Regions from separate parts of the Ochrobactrum sp. 19YEA23 genome, predicted to be linked through region 1. Evidence: riboswitches for the same ligand, from Rfam matches in the RefSeq annotation. Region 1 holds a riboswitch; the other holds the start of a gene.
The links. Region 1 has a riboswitch for S-adenosylmethionine ahead of metA (homoserine O-succinyltransferase). Riboswitches for the same ligand answer to the same signal wherever they lie in the genome.
Positions count from the first base shown of each region.

Region 2: linked by a shared signal. The riboswitch ahead of QBD01_RS03150 (O-succinylhomoserine sulfhydrylase) and the one ahead of metA (homoserine O-succinyltransferase) in region 1 are both predicted to bind S-adenosylmethionine.

Region 1 covers NZ_JASAMQ010000003.1:443,085-449,695, reverse strand. The annotation lists gene QBD01_RS11015 (PLP-dependent aminotransferase family protein) at 1-830, shown strand, start outside; gene QBD01_RS11010 (hypothetical protein) at 822-1,043, opposite strand; gene QBD01_RS11005 (GH25 family lysozyme) at 943-2,091, shown strand; gene metA (homoserine O-succinyltransferase) at 2,157-3,077, opposite strand; SAM-I-IV-variant riboswitch at 3,119-3,228, opposite strand; gene QBD01_RS10995 (VOC family protein) at 3,534-4,310, opposite strand; gene QBD01_RS10990 (thioredoxin family protein) at 4,342-5,070, opposite strand; gene QBD01_RS10985 (MarR family winged helix-turn-helix transcriptional regulator) at 5,164-5,613, shown strand; gene QBD01_RS10980 (DUF488 domain-containing protein) at 5,674-6,024, opposite strand; gene fdhA (formaldehyde dehydrogenase, glutathione-independent) at 6,134-6,611, opposite strand, start outside.
Region 2 covers NZ_JASAMQ010000001.1:701,992-708,602, forward strand. The annotation lists gene QBD01_RS03130 (aspartate aminotransferase family protein) at 1-832, shown strand, start outside; gene argF (ornithine carbamoyltransferase) at 835-1,761, shown strand; gene QBD01_RS03140 (Hsp33 family molecular chaperone) at 1,774-2,808, shown strand; gene apaG (Co2+/Mg2+ efflux protein ApaG) at 2,888-3,280, opposite strand; gene QBD01_RS03150 (O-succinylhomoserine sulfhydrylase) at 3,548-4,744, opposite strand; SAM riboswitch at 4,835-4,914, opposite strand; gene QBD01_RS03155 (2'-deoxycytidine 5'-triphosphate deaminase) at 5,108-6,199, shown strand; gene QBD01_RS03160 (GlxA family transcriptional regulator) at 6,272-6,611, shown strand, end outside.

The DNA of each region.
Region 1 (6,611 bases):
CGGGCGACAAAATCTGGATGGAAGAACCGGGCTATTCTCCCGCCCGAAACATTCTTGGCGGTCAGGGAATTGACGTCGTCTCGGTGCCCGTCGACGGCAATGGTCTGGAGGTGACCGCGGGACGGCACGCCGCCATGCATGCGCGTGCGGCATTTGTAACGCCTGCCCGCCATCATCCGACAGGTGTCACCATGCCACTGGCCCGGCGCCTCGATCTCATCGCTTGGGCACGCGAGAGCGACGCATTCATCATCGAAGACGATTATGACAGCGAGCACCGCTATATCGGCCAGCCGCTTCCGGCCTTGATGTCGCTTGATCGCGACCGCATTCTCTATATCGGCAGTTTCTCGAAAGTGTTTTCGCCCGTCTTGCGGCTCGGCTTCCTGATTGTGCCTCCACAACTGACGGACAAGTTTCGCACACTTCGACAAGAGCTTTTACCGCCGCCATCGCTTCTCGCGCAACCCGCGCTGGCTCAGTTCATCGAAACCGGCGCCTTCGCCCAGCATATCCGGAGGATGCGCCGCCTCTACGCCTCACGTCGCAACAAGCTCATCGCGGCATTGTCTCCCGGTGAACCGGCACTTTTCAGGATCGAAGCGCCGCCTGCGGGCCTGACCCTGCTGTTGGCGCTTTCCGACAACCAAAATGATGTGGCGCTTGCAGAAAAACTCGCAGATGCCGGGATCAACGTTCAACCGCTCTCACCGCTCTACAGGTTTTTCCAACCCCGACAAGGGCTTATCCTCGGTTTCTCAGGTTTTGATGAAGCCCATCTGGAGAAATCTGCAACAGCATTGATAAAAATCCTCGAAAGCTCAATTTGAACCGCGTGCGTTAGCACTTTCGTAAACTTTGGATTCAGTTTTTGCCGCTACTCTAAACAAAGCAATGACTCGGAAGAGCGTTGCAGCCCATTTGTTTTGAGTACGGGTGCCCATGCGTTCTTCGCCTTCGCGTTCTTTGGTCGTGTCTGCCATTGCGCTCGCTTGCGCCGCCCTGTCGGGCTGCACATCGAGTTCCGGCATCGACAGCATCATGCTCCAGCCGAAACCCTCGGCGGAGATGACCAGTTCTGTTGTGAGGCCGGTTCCGCCCGCAGCCGTAACCGAAACGGCAAGCGCGCCGCGCGCGCAGCCTCTCCCGCCGCAAGAAGAAGTGCTCGCCTGGGCGGGACCTGTTCCCGATGGCGGACCGTTCAAGGTACAGCCGCCTGCACCCGTTGCGCCCCAACCGCGCGCACCTTTGCAGGAACGGCCCGTCGCGCAGATACCAGCCCCTGTTCCCCAGGTGCCGACACCGCAGGCAGCAGCGCCGCGCATGCCTGCACCACAGGTTGCGGCCTATCCGGCAGTGCGTCTCGAACCACAAGCCCGCTCGGCACAGGACCGCTCCAGAATTTACAGCCACCGCTTCCGTGATGCCAAGCCGATCAATTTTGGTCGCGCATCGCCGCGCAAGCTCGCTGTTCACGGCGTTGACGTCTCGCGCTGGCAGGGCGATATCGACTGGCCGAAACTGCGCACGCAAGGCGCGAACTTCGCCTATATCAAGGCGACCGATGGCGGTGATCATCTCGACCCGATGTTCCGCAAGAACTGGCGAGAGGCCAAGGAAGCCGGGATCAAGCGCGGGGCTTATCACTTCTTCTACTGGTGCCGCGTTGCCAGCGAGCAGGCCGATTGGTTCATCCGCAATGTACCAAAAGATCCCGATGCACTGCCGCCGGTGATCGATGTGGAATGGAACGGCGATTCCGCCTGCCGTCGTCGCCCGTCGCCGCAACAGGTGCGCGAGAAGATGCAGGTTTTCATGGACAAGCTGGAGCGTCATTACGGCAAGCGCCCGGTCATCTACACCGCTCCGGATTTCTATGACGACAATCTGAAAGGCGCTTTCACCAACTACCCGTTCTGGCTGCGCGCTGTCGCCCAGCACCCATCCAAGGTGTATCCGGGCCGCCCATGGCTGTTCTGGCAATATTCGGGATCGGGTCTGTCTCAGGGCGTGAGCAACAAGATCGACCTGAACGTGTTCCATGGTTCGGAAGCAGAATGGCATCGCTGGCTCGATCGCGTCGGCAGCTGAGTTCGCTTCATCCCAAACAAAAACCCCGGAACTTCCATTCCGGGGTTTTCTTTATTCACAGGCAATCACTTCTTGCCGATATTTTCCAGATCATAAGGCGTTGACTGGTAGATTTCATTGATCCAGTTGCCGAACAGGAGATGCGCGTGGCCGCGCCAACGGTTTTGCGGCGGGCGCGTGGCATCGTCTTCCGGGAAATAATTCGCAGGCACCTTCGTTTCTGGCTCGCCTTGGATATCGCGGAAATATTCATCAGCCAGCGACGTGGTGTCATATTCGACATGGTTGAACATGTGCAGCGCCCGATGGTTTGGGTCTTCCAGCAGACACAGGCCTGATTCAGCACTATCAACGAGAACATTCAGGCCGCTATTGTGTGGAATGTCTTCCTTGCGCACTTCGGTCCAGCGCGAAACCGGAATGGTGAAATCGTCCGAGAAGCCGCGCAGATAGGGCGATGCCGGCGCAAGATTCTGCTGGCTGTAGACGCCCGATGCCTTGGCCGGCAATTCATACTTGCCCATGCCATGGAAATGATGGACGGCGGCCTGCGCAGACCAGCAGATGTTCAGCGAGCGATGCACATGGGTCAGTGTCCAGTCGAAAACGCGTTGCAACTCATCCCAATAGGTGACGTCTTCAAAATCCAACCGTTCCACTGGCGCACCGGTGATCACGAAGCCATCGAAGCGCTCATCACGCACATCTTCCCACGGACGGTAGAAAGAAAGCATGTGATCGGCGGAGGTATGGCGTGCGACGTGATTGGTAATGCGCACGAGTGTCAGCTCCACCTGAAGCGGCGTCGCGCCCAGCAGGCGTGCAATCTGCGTTTCGGTGGTCGCCTTGTTCGGCATCAGATTGAGCAGGCCGATGCGCAGGGGCCGTATGTCCTGACGCACGGCATCCGCCTCGCGCATGACCATAACGCCCTCGGCCTGGAGAACACTGGTTGCTGGCAGATCGTCAGGAATTTTTATCGGCATGATCGCGTCGGTCCCTAATTCTGTCAGGTAGACGCGAGTGGCTTTATCCGCATAGTTGCCGGTTTGGCCACATCCTCCCTTGTCAGGGAGTACCACCTTGCCCGGAGCGGCAGGTTGGCGTTGGGCGTCTCCCCAACTCTTGATGTATTCGCACTTCTACTCAAACGCGGACGTTATGGCAATAGCTTTACGCGCAAGCGATGCTGGCTGGAACAAATGTCCGCTTTCTGCGTTGTTCGAAGTGCCCGCATACTGTCTCAGGCTATCGTTTCGGTTTGAGGGCAACAGGGAGGGAGAAAATGAGCAACATTATATTCTGGACAGGAATCTTGCTTCTGCCGGTTCTGGTGGGAACAGCATTCGCCTATCTGCGCCATTATCATCACGAAGACGACTTCTGATTTAAAATCAGAAGCCGCCTGACGCTCTGGTTTCATGCGCTTTCGCGCGTGCCCCTTATTGCGTCGCTGAAACCAGCGAGAAAGCCACGCCTTTCGGATCGAGACACTGGATGATCCACTCGCCATTCGGCACTTCGGTCGGCCCGAATGTAACCGTGCCACCCTGCGATTTGACACGTTCAGCAGCGGCGTTCGTTCCATCCACCATGAAGTAAAAGCCCCAGCCATTGGGCACATTTGGCGGGGCTGTCATGATGCCGCCCGCGTCTGCACCGTTTATGCTGAAGATCTTGTATTTGCCCATGGCTCCCATATCGAAGTCGCGAGAGAGCTTCCAGCCGAACACTTTCTCATAAAAACCAAAGACTTCTTCGCCGTTCTTGGCATAAAGCTCATGCCAACCGGGGTGGCCCACCTTGCGCGAACCAAAATCGGCTGGTGGTTCAGGCGGGTCTTTCGGCTCGAAGAGCGCAAAGACGGAACCCTGCGGGTCTGACACGATGGCAAACCGCCCGACGGTTGGAATGTCATAGCCCGGTTGCAGGATTTTGCCGCCTGCGGCGGTAACCTTCTCGGACATAGCATCCACATCGGCCACGCCGATATAGCCGAGCCAGCCGGGTTTTGCGCCACAATCTCCACTGGGCATATCGGAAAGCGCCATCATACCGGCAACGGCGCAGCCCGGCGCTTCAAGAAGGGTATAATTTACACCGGGGACGCCCGAGTCTTTCGTATTCCAGCCGACGACGTTGCCGTAAAACTTCGCGGCCTCGGCGGCATCTTCAGTCATGAGTTCGTACCAGACGAACGGTGATGCTCCGTCTTTCATTGTCATTCCTCCCAGAATTTGAATTCAGCGTTCAGCTGCAACAGCTGTGCTTTGCCGCTGGCGCAGCATATTCATCGTGGCGTTTCACGAAATGCATGGTGCTATTTTCGTTACGCCCTTTCGGTGCCCGGTCGAGGATCATCAGCGTGCTGATCCACTCCTCGATACCGCGCGCATAGCTGGAATATGTGTGGTAGATCATGCCGTCATCAGCCTTGATGAAGGCGCTCATGCCGGGCAGTTCATCATGCGCCTGCTCTGGCGCCAGCCTGTCGAAATTGTAGAAAACGCGCCCTTCTTCGATCTCGGCCTTGTCGAACGACACATGGAAATCAAAGTTGAAATCGCCTCCATAGGACGACACCCATGGAAAATGCCAGCCCATGCGCCGCTTATAGTCTTCCAGCTTTGCAAGAGGCCCACGCGAGACAGCGACAAGCGTGACATCGTGATTGTTGAGATGCGCCAGCGCGCCGTCGAGATTATCGGCCAGGAAAGAACAGCCAACGCAGCCCTGCTCCCATTCCGGCCCGAACATGAAGTGATAGACAACCAGCTGACTGCGCCCGTCAAAAAGCTCAGCCAGCGTCCGACGCCCGGTCGGGGTGTCGAAGACATAGTCTTTTTCCACCTTGACCCAAGGCAATGCCTGTCTTTCCTGATTGACGCGATCGCGAAGATGCGTCGCTTCCTTTTCTCTGGCCAAAAGCGCGCGACGCGCCTCAAGCCAGACTTCGCGGGATACGACTTCATTCATGATGCAAGTCCTCCTCCGCCCCCCGGATTGTAAAACGCCCAGTTTATATCGGGATATTTGCTTGACGATTTACATTGATATCAATATTAATGGATCATGTCAAACGCCGCCGAAGTACCTTTTGAAACAACCCTTTTGGTCAGAGATACCTGCCTCTGCCTGCATGTCCAGCGTGCAGCTCGCGCGCTTGCGCGGCGTTTCGACGAGGCTCTTCGTCCGGTTGGCATGACAAACGGGCAGTTCTCCCTGATGATGTCACTCAACCGGCCAGCGCCACCGCCGATGAAACCGGTGGCTGAATTGCTGGCAATGGATCAGACCACCCTCACCGCAGCGCTGAAGCCCCTGCAAAGACAGGGTTGGGTGGAAATACTGGTCAATCCCGCCGACCGCCGCGAGCGCCTGCTGCAACTGACACCGGATGGCAAGGCGGCCTTGGCTGCCGCGGTTCCTATCTGGACCTCAACCCATGCGGAAATCGAAAAGAATCTCTCGCACGGTAATGGCGACCAAATCCGGCGCGATTTGATGGCGCTCTCGTTCTAGAGCCTAACAACCTTGTCTAATCAGATATTCTGCATGCTAGAGCCTAACAACCTTGTCTAATCAGATATTCTGCATGAATTCGTGCAGCACGACGGCCTGATTGTGTTCCTCGTCCTTTGCGCCGTAGAGCAATGTCAGCGGCACATCACCGGCCTTTGCAACCAGTGCTTTGAGGTCCGGCAACCTATCTTGCAGTTCGGCAAGATAGCGTTTTTGAAACTCGCCCCACTTCGCCGAATCATGATTGAACCATTTGCGAAGCTCCGTGGACGGGGCGATATCTTTTGCCCAGAGATCAATAGCGGCTTTCTCTTTGGTCATGCCGCGCGGCCAAACGCGATCAACCAGAACCCGATAGCCATCATCGCTTGATGGCGCTTCATAAATTCGTTTGAGGCGAATGTCGGTCATATTGAAATCTCCGCATCGTCGCTACCACCCGCTGTTCTAGCGTAGCTGCGCGGAATAGGCGACAACAGAAGCGCCGCGCGAGGGCGCAGCGCTTCGGTCTTTCGCAAGGTTACGCGGCTTTACCGAGAATACCGTGCGGATCGAGAACGAACTTTTTTGCTACGCCCTGATCGAAGCTCTCATAACCAGCCGCCGCGTCTTCAAGCGAAATGACTTCCGCGTTGACGATTTCAGCAATATTCAGACGCCCGTGCAGGATCGCCTGCATCAACTGCCGGTTATATTTCAGAACCGGCGTTTGACCGGTATGGAACGACTGCGCCTTGGCCCAGCCGAGCGCAAAGCGAAGCGACAGGCTGCCTTGCTTGGCCGCACCGTCCACCGCGCCCGGATCTTCCGTCACGTAGAGCCCCGGAATACCAACGGAGCCAGCAGGGCGCGTGATTTCCATCATCTGGTTCAGCACGACCGCTGGCTGTTCCCCCCCGCTATGGCCTCTGGCCTCGAAGCCCACAGCGTCAATGGCGCTATCCACTTCGTTGCTGCCGGTAACTTCCGCGATCATGTCGCCGAGACGGTCGCTGGCG
Region 2 (6,611 bases), on a different contig from region 1:
CATCACCTTTGAAGGCGCGTTCCATGGCCGCACGCTTGCGACCATTGCTGCCGGTGGTCAGGCCAAGTATCTTGAAGGTTTCGGCCCGAAGGTCGAAGGTTTCGATCAGGTGCCGTTCGGCGACGAAGCCGCCTTGCGCGCCGCTATTACCGATGAAACCGCGGGCATCCTGCTTGAGCCCGTACAGGGCGAGGGCGGTCTGCGTGGCTTCCCGGAAGAATTCATGCGCCTTATCCGCCAGATCTGCGACGATAAGGGCCTGCTTTTGATCCTCGACGAAGTCCAGACCGGCGTTGGCCGTACCGGCAAGCTGTTTGCCCATGAATGGTCGGGCGTTACGCCGGACATCATGGCTGTGGCCAAGGGTATTGGCGGCGGTTTCCCGGTTGGCGCCTGCCTTGCGACGGCTGAAGCCGCCAAGGGCATGGTTGCCGGCGTGCATGGCACGACCTATGGCGGCAATCCGCTGGCCATGGCTGTCGGCAATGCCGTGCTGGACGTCGTGCTGGCTGACGGTTTCCTTGAAAATGTCCAGGCCACCGCACTTGTCATGAAGCAGGGCCTTGCCTCGATCATCGACCGGTTCCCGAATGTGGTTTCCGAAGTTCGCGGTCGCGGTCTCCTGATGGGCATCAAGTGCGTTGTGCCGAACACCACGCTCATTCAGGCGTTGCGTGATGAGCATTTCCTGAGCGTTGGGGCTGGCGACAATGTCGTTCGTCTGCTGCCGCCGCTGATTACGACGCCGGAAGAAGCCCGTGAGGCGCTGAACCGCATCGAAACGGCCGTGGAACGGCTTTCCGTCGCAAATCCGATCAGCAAGACGGCGTAATCATGGCTCAGGATAACGGTATCAAGCACTTCCTCGATCTGTCTTCCGTCCCGGGAAGCGAATTGCGCTCCATCCTTGAGGATGCAAAGGTGCGCAAGGCGCGTCTGAAGGCGGGCGAGATTGAAAAGCCATTTGCCGGCAAGGTGCTGGCGATGATTTTCGAAAAGCCGTCGACGCGCACGCGCGTGTCGTTCGATGTCGGCATGCGCCAGCTCGGCGGTGAAACGCTGATGCTCACCGGCTCGGAAATGCAGCTCGGCCGCAGCGAGACCATCGCCGATACGGCGAAGGTCCTGTCGCGCTATGTGGATGCGATCATGATCCGCACCACATCGCATGACCGCATGCTGGAACTGGCCGAATATGCGACCGTTCCGGTCATTAATGCATTGACCGACGACACCCACCCTTGTCAGATCATGGCCGACGTTCTTACATATGAGGAACATCGCGGCTCGATCAAAGGCAAAACCTTTGCCTGGATGGGGGACGGCAACAACGTCCTGCATTCGCTTGTGGAAGCTGCGGCGCGGTTTGACTTCAACGTCAATATCGCGACGCCGGAAGGCAGCGAGCCAAACCAGCACTTTATTGACTGGGCCAGGGCGCACGGTGCGGACATCATGTCCACGACAGACCCGGAGAAAGCGGCGAGCGGTGCGGATTGCATCGTGACCGACACCTGGGTTTCGATGGGACAGGAAGATCGCGCCCGTGGACACAATGTGTTCGTGCCCTATCAGGTCAATGCAAGGCTGATGGCGCAAGCCGACCCGAAGGCGCTCTTCATGCATTGCCTGCCTGCGCATCGCGGGGAGGAAGTGACCAACGAAGTGATCGACGGGCCGCAATCGGTCGTGTTCGACGAAGCCGAAAACAGGCTCCACGCCCAGAAGGCCATTCTGGCCTGGTGCCTGCAAGGCGCGTGATTGGAGTTTTCTGTGGCTGAGGATACCAGCAACGTTCATATCGAAGCCGAAAACGGCCAGTCGGGTCCCAAGCTCGATCTGGGTGATTTCGGCTTTGCCGGCGACGATGCCGTCGTGCCCTTCCAGGTGGAAGGGCTCGATGTGCGTGGTCGCGCGGTTCAGCTTGGCACGAGCATCGACGCCATTCTGAAGCGCCATAACTACCCGCAAGAAGTGGCCCGCCTGCTGGCGGAGGCGACGGTTCTGACCGTGCTACTCGGCACTTCGCTCAAATTCGAAGGCAAGTTCATCTTCCAGACCCAGTCCGACGGTCCGGTGGACATGCTGGTGGTGGATTTCAGCACGCCGCATTCGGTGCGCGCCTATGCGCGTTTCGATGAAGAGCGTCTGAAGGACGCCATCGCTGCAGGCAAGACTGAGCCGGAAGAACTGCTCGGTCGCGGCACGCTGGCCTTCACGGTGGATCAGGGCGCTTATATGCAGCGCTATCAGGGCATCGTGGCACTGGACGGCTCGACGCTCGAAGAAATCGCCACCACCTATTTCCGCCAGTCGGAACAGATCCCGACCGATCTCAAGCTCAGCGTCGCCAAGCTGGTCGAACGGGGTGCCGATGGCAAGCTCGCCGAGAAATGGCGCGCAGGCGGACTGATCATCCAGTTCCTGCCGGAATCGGAACTGCGCGCGCGCATTCCCGATCTGCCGGGCGGCGATGGCGACGATAATGAGGTCGTGCATCATCCGGTGGATGACGCCTGGGATGAGGCGCGGTCGCTGGTCGGGACCATCGAAAGCTCGGAACTGACAGATCCAACGATCGGCTCTGAACGGCTGCTCTATCGCCTGTTCCATGAACGCGGCGTGCGCGTTTTCAACGCCATCAAGGTGGTGGACGAATGCTCCTGCTCGCGTGAGAAAATCCAGGGCGTCCTTGCCGGTTTCACCGCTGAGGAAATTCAGGACAGCATCGAGAACGGCAAGGTTTCGGTGACCTGCGAATTCTGCTCGACCAGCTACGAGTTCGACCCCGCGCTGTTTGCGAAGTGATGAATGAGAATAATGAAAAAGCCGGGGCGGTTCAGGAGAGCCGCCCCGGCTTTTTCATGTCTGTGATGCAATTGCGGCTCTAGTTCAGCGTGCGGCGCTGCTCTGGCACATCCAGCGAGAAAGCCGGAATATCGACCTCGAATGTGTTGCCGGTCGGATTTTGCATTTGATAGCGGCCCACCATCACGCCGGACGATGTGGTCAGCGGGCAACCAGACGAATACTGGAACGAGTCACCCGGATCGAGAACCGGCTGTTCGCCCACGACACCGGCGCCGCGCACTTCCTCGACGCGGCCATTGGCGTCGGTAATCTGCCAGTAGCGCGATTGCAGTTGCACTGTGTCGGATGAATTGTTGGCGATGGTAATGCGATAGCCCCAGACATAGCGATTGTCTTCGGGGGCGGACTCGTCTTCCAGATAAAACGGCTCAACCGTTACTTCGATCCCCTGCGTCACCGCCCTATACATCGCATCCGCCTTTATCATGTGCCTGATGCCCACCTATCGCCAAAGTTGCGTTGGAGGTCAACGCGAAGCGGCAATCTGGACAGGGTCAGCGAGGCAGATTTTCTGCCTTTGGATCGTTCTTGCGGGGGATTGCAGCGAAAAGGTCACATTTTTTAAGACGAAACACCGTCTTTTGCGTGATCCCGAGAAGCTTCAGGATGAAAATGGACAGAAATCGAACGGATGATCCGGCCTGACGGAATCAGGCCGGGTCATCATTTTCTCTATTTAGCGAACCGCTGCTTTCAGCGCTTCTTCGACGTCTTCCATGAGATCGTCGGTATCTTCGAGGCCGACCGAAATGCGCAGCACGCCATCGGAAATGCCCAGCTCGGCCTTGGCTTCATCGCTGAGGTTCTTGTGCGTCGTGGTGGCCGGATGGGTGATCAGGCTCTTGGCGTCGCCCAGATTGTTGGAAATGCTGAACACCTGTAGCGCGTTTTCGAACTTGAACGCAGCTTCCTTGCCGCCTTCCAATTCCAGCGCGATCAGGGTCGAACCGCCCGTCATCTGCTTGGCGATGATATCGGCCTGCGGATGGTCGGCGCGGCCCGGATAGATAACGCGCTTGACGCCCGGCTTGCCTGCGAGAACGTCGGCCACAGCGGCTGCCGACTGCGTCATCTGGCGCACGCGCACGGACAGCGTTTCCAGACCCTTCAACATGATCCACGAATTGAACGGGCTCATGCCGGGGCCAGTATGGCGGAAATAATCCTGAAGCTCGGTTTCGATCCATTCGCGGTCGGAAAGCACGATGCCGCCAAGGCAGCGGCCCTGACCGTCAATATGCTTGGTGGTCGAATAGACGACGATATGCGCGCCAAGCTCCAGCGGCTTCTGGTAAAGCGGGGTCGCAAACACATTATCGACGATCAGCTTCGCACCGGCTTCATTGGCCACTTCGGCCACGGCGGCGATGTCGATGATTTCGAGCGTCGGGTTCGACGGGCTTTCGAGGAACATCACCTTGGTGTTCGGACGAACAGCGGCTTTCCAGTTTGCGATATCCGAGCCGTCGATGATCGAGATTTCCACGCCATAGCGCGGCAGCAAGGTTTCGACGATATAGCGACACGAACCGAACACGGCGCGAGCGGAAATCACGTGATCACCCGCCTTGACCTGACACAGAATGGCGGCGGCGACGGCAGCCATGCCGGAAGCCGTGGCACGGCCTTCCTCGGCGCCTTCCAGCGCGCACATGCGCTTTTCGAACATGTCCGTGGTGGGGTTGGCATAACGCGAATAGATGAAACCCGGATTTTCGCCCTTGAAGCGCGCTTCGGCGGCTTCGGCATCGGGGTAGAGGAAACCCTGCGTGAGGAACATCGCTTCCGACATTTCGGCAAAACCGGAGCGGAGCGAACCGGCGTGCACGAGCTGTGTCGCGGGGCGGAACTTGCGGGTAGTCTCAGTCGTCATTTTTCCAACCTGTCAAAAGCTGGTCGGCCGGGACGCCCAAAAAGCGTTTAGTGGCATCTCGGCGGCCAATAAAAAACCGGCCCAAAAGGCCGGTAACGAACCGCGGCCCTTTTTAGCGAATTCTTTAACGTGGCTGCAAGCCGGCCGGCCAAATCACCACGGAACACATTTTCATTATGCCTGTTGCGCAAGGTCGTCAATGCTAGAAGAACCAGATTCGCGGAAAAGCCTGCCTTGTTGGTTTGCGATTGGCTTCGATTCCTGCGGAAAACCCCGTTTCTCCGGGCGTGAAGGGTTGGCATCGGGCCTTCGAGTGGTCAAAGGTCTTTTGAAGAATTGCTCAGACTATGGAGTACGAGGTCGATGGCGCAAAAAGATGCGGGAATTCTGGCGGATGCGGATATCGCTGCGCTGTTCGAAAGCGGTTTGCTGGCTTCGCCGCGCCCGCTGGATGCCGACCAGATCCAGCCTGCGAGCCTCGATCTCCGCCTTGGCGCAAAGGCCTATCGCGTTCGCGCCTCCTTCATGCCGGGTCCCGGCACGCCGGTCATGGACAAGCTTGAGCGTCTCAAGCTGCACGAGATCGACCTGACCGCAGGCGCAGTTCTCGAAACCGGCTGCGTCTATATCGTGCCGCTGTTGGAAAGCCTTTCGCTGTCGCCGGAACTGTCGGCTTCCGCCAACCCAAAAAGCTCGACCGGTCGCCTCGACATTTTCACCCGCGTGATTGTTGATGGCGCGCAGGAATTTGACAAGGTGCCTGCCGGTTACAAGGGCCCGCTTTATCTGGAAGTCAGTCCGCGCACATTCCCGATTGTTGCGCGCACTGGCTCGCGCCTGTCGCAGATCCGCTTCCGCAAGGGTCGCGCCCAGCTGGATGAGGCGGAACTCGCCGCGCTGCATCATTCCGAGACGCTGGTGGCTGCTGAAATGCCGAATATTTCCGGCGGCGGCATCGCCCTTTCGGTCGATCTTTCCGGCGGTCCGGACAGGCTGATCGGCTATCGTGGCAAGCACCACACGGGCGTTGTCGATGTGGACAAACGCGCCGCCAATGATGTGCTCGATTTCTGGGAGCCGATCTATGATCGCGGCGCGCGCGAACTGGTGCTCGACCCGGATGAATTCTATATCCTCGTCTCGCGTGAAGCCGTGCATGTGCCGCCGCTCTACGCGGCAGAGATGACGCCTTTCGATCCGCTCGTTGGTGAGTTCCGCGTACATTATGCGGGCTTCTTCGATCCGGGTTTTGGCCATAGTGCTGCTGGCGGTACAGGCAGCCGCGCGGTTCTCGAGGTGCGCAGCCATGAAGTGCCGTTCATTCTGGAACATGGCCAGATCGTCGGTCGCCTTGTCTATGAGCATATGCTGAACCGCCCGAAGGCGCTTTACGGCACCGATCTCGGTTCCAATTATCAGGCGCAGCAATTGAAGCTTTCCAAGCATTTTCGTTGACGGCACGAGTAACTCCGCGCAGATATGTGACAAGGGCGGAGGAGAGCGACTGACGTGGCAAACGGAACGGGATTGGACACTAGCCGAAAGCCGGATTTACATAACGCGCAAGGCGAAGCCCAGCCGCGCAGGCTGTCGGTTGGCATTGTTGCGCTGCCGGGTTTTACGCTGACGGCGCTGAGCCTGTTTCTCGATCCTTTTCGCCTGGCTGCCGATGATCGCGACAAGAGCCGCCAGATCCGTTGCGCCTGGAAAATCTGCACGCTGTCCGGCGATCCGGTTGCGTCCAGCTCCGGCATGGTGATCGAACCGACGGCTCCCATCGGCGAACTCGACGAATGCGATTATGTCGCCGTCGTCGGCGGGGTGCTTGCCCAGTATCGGCCGCGCCAGCAGGCATTGATCGATCTCA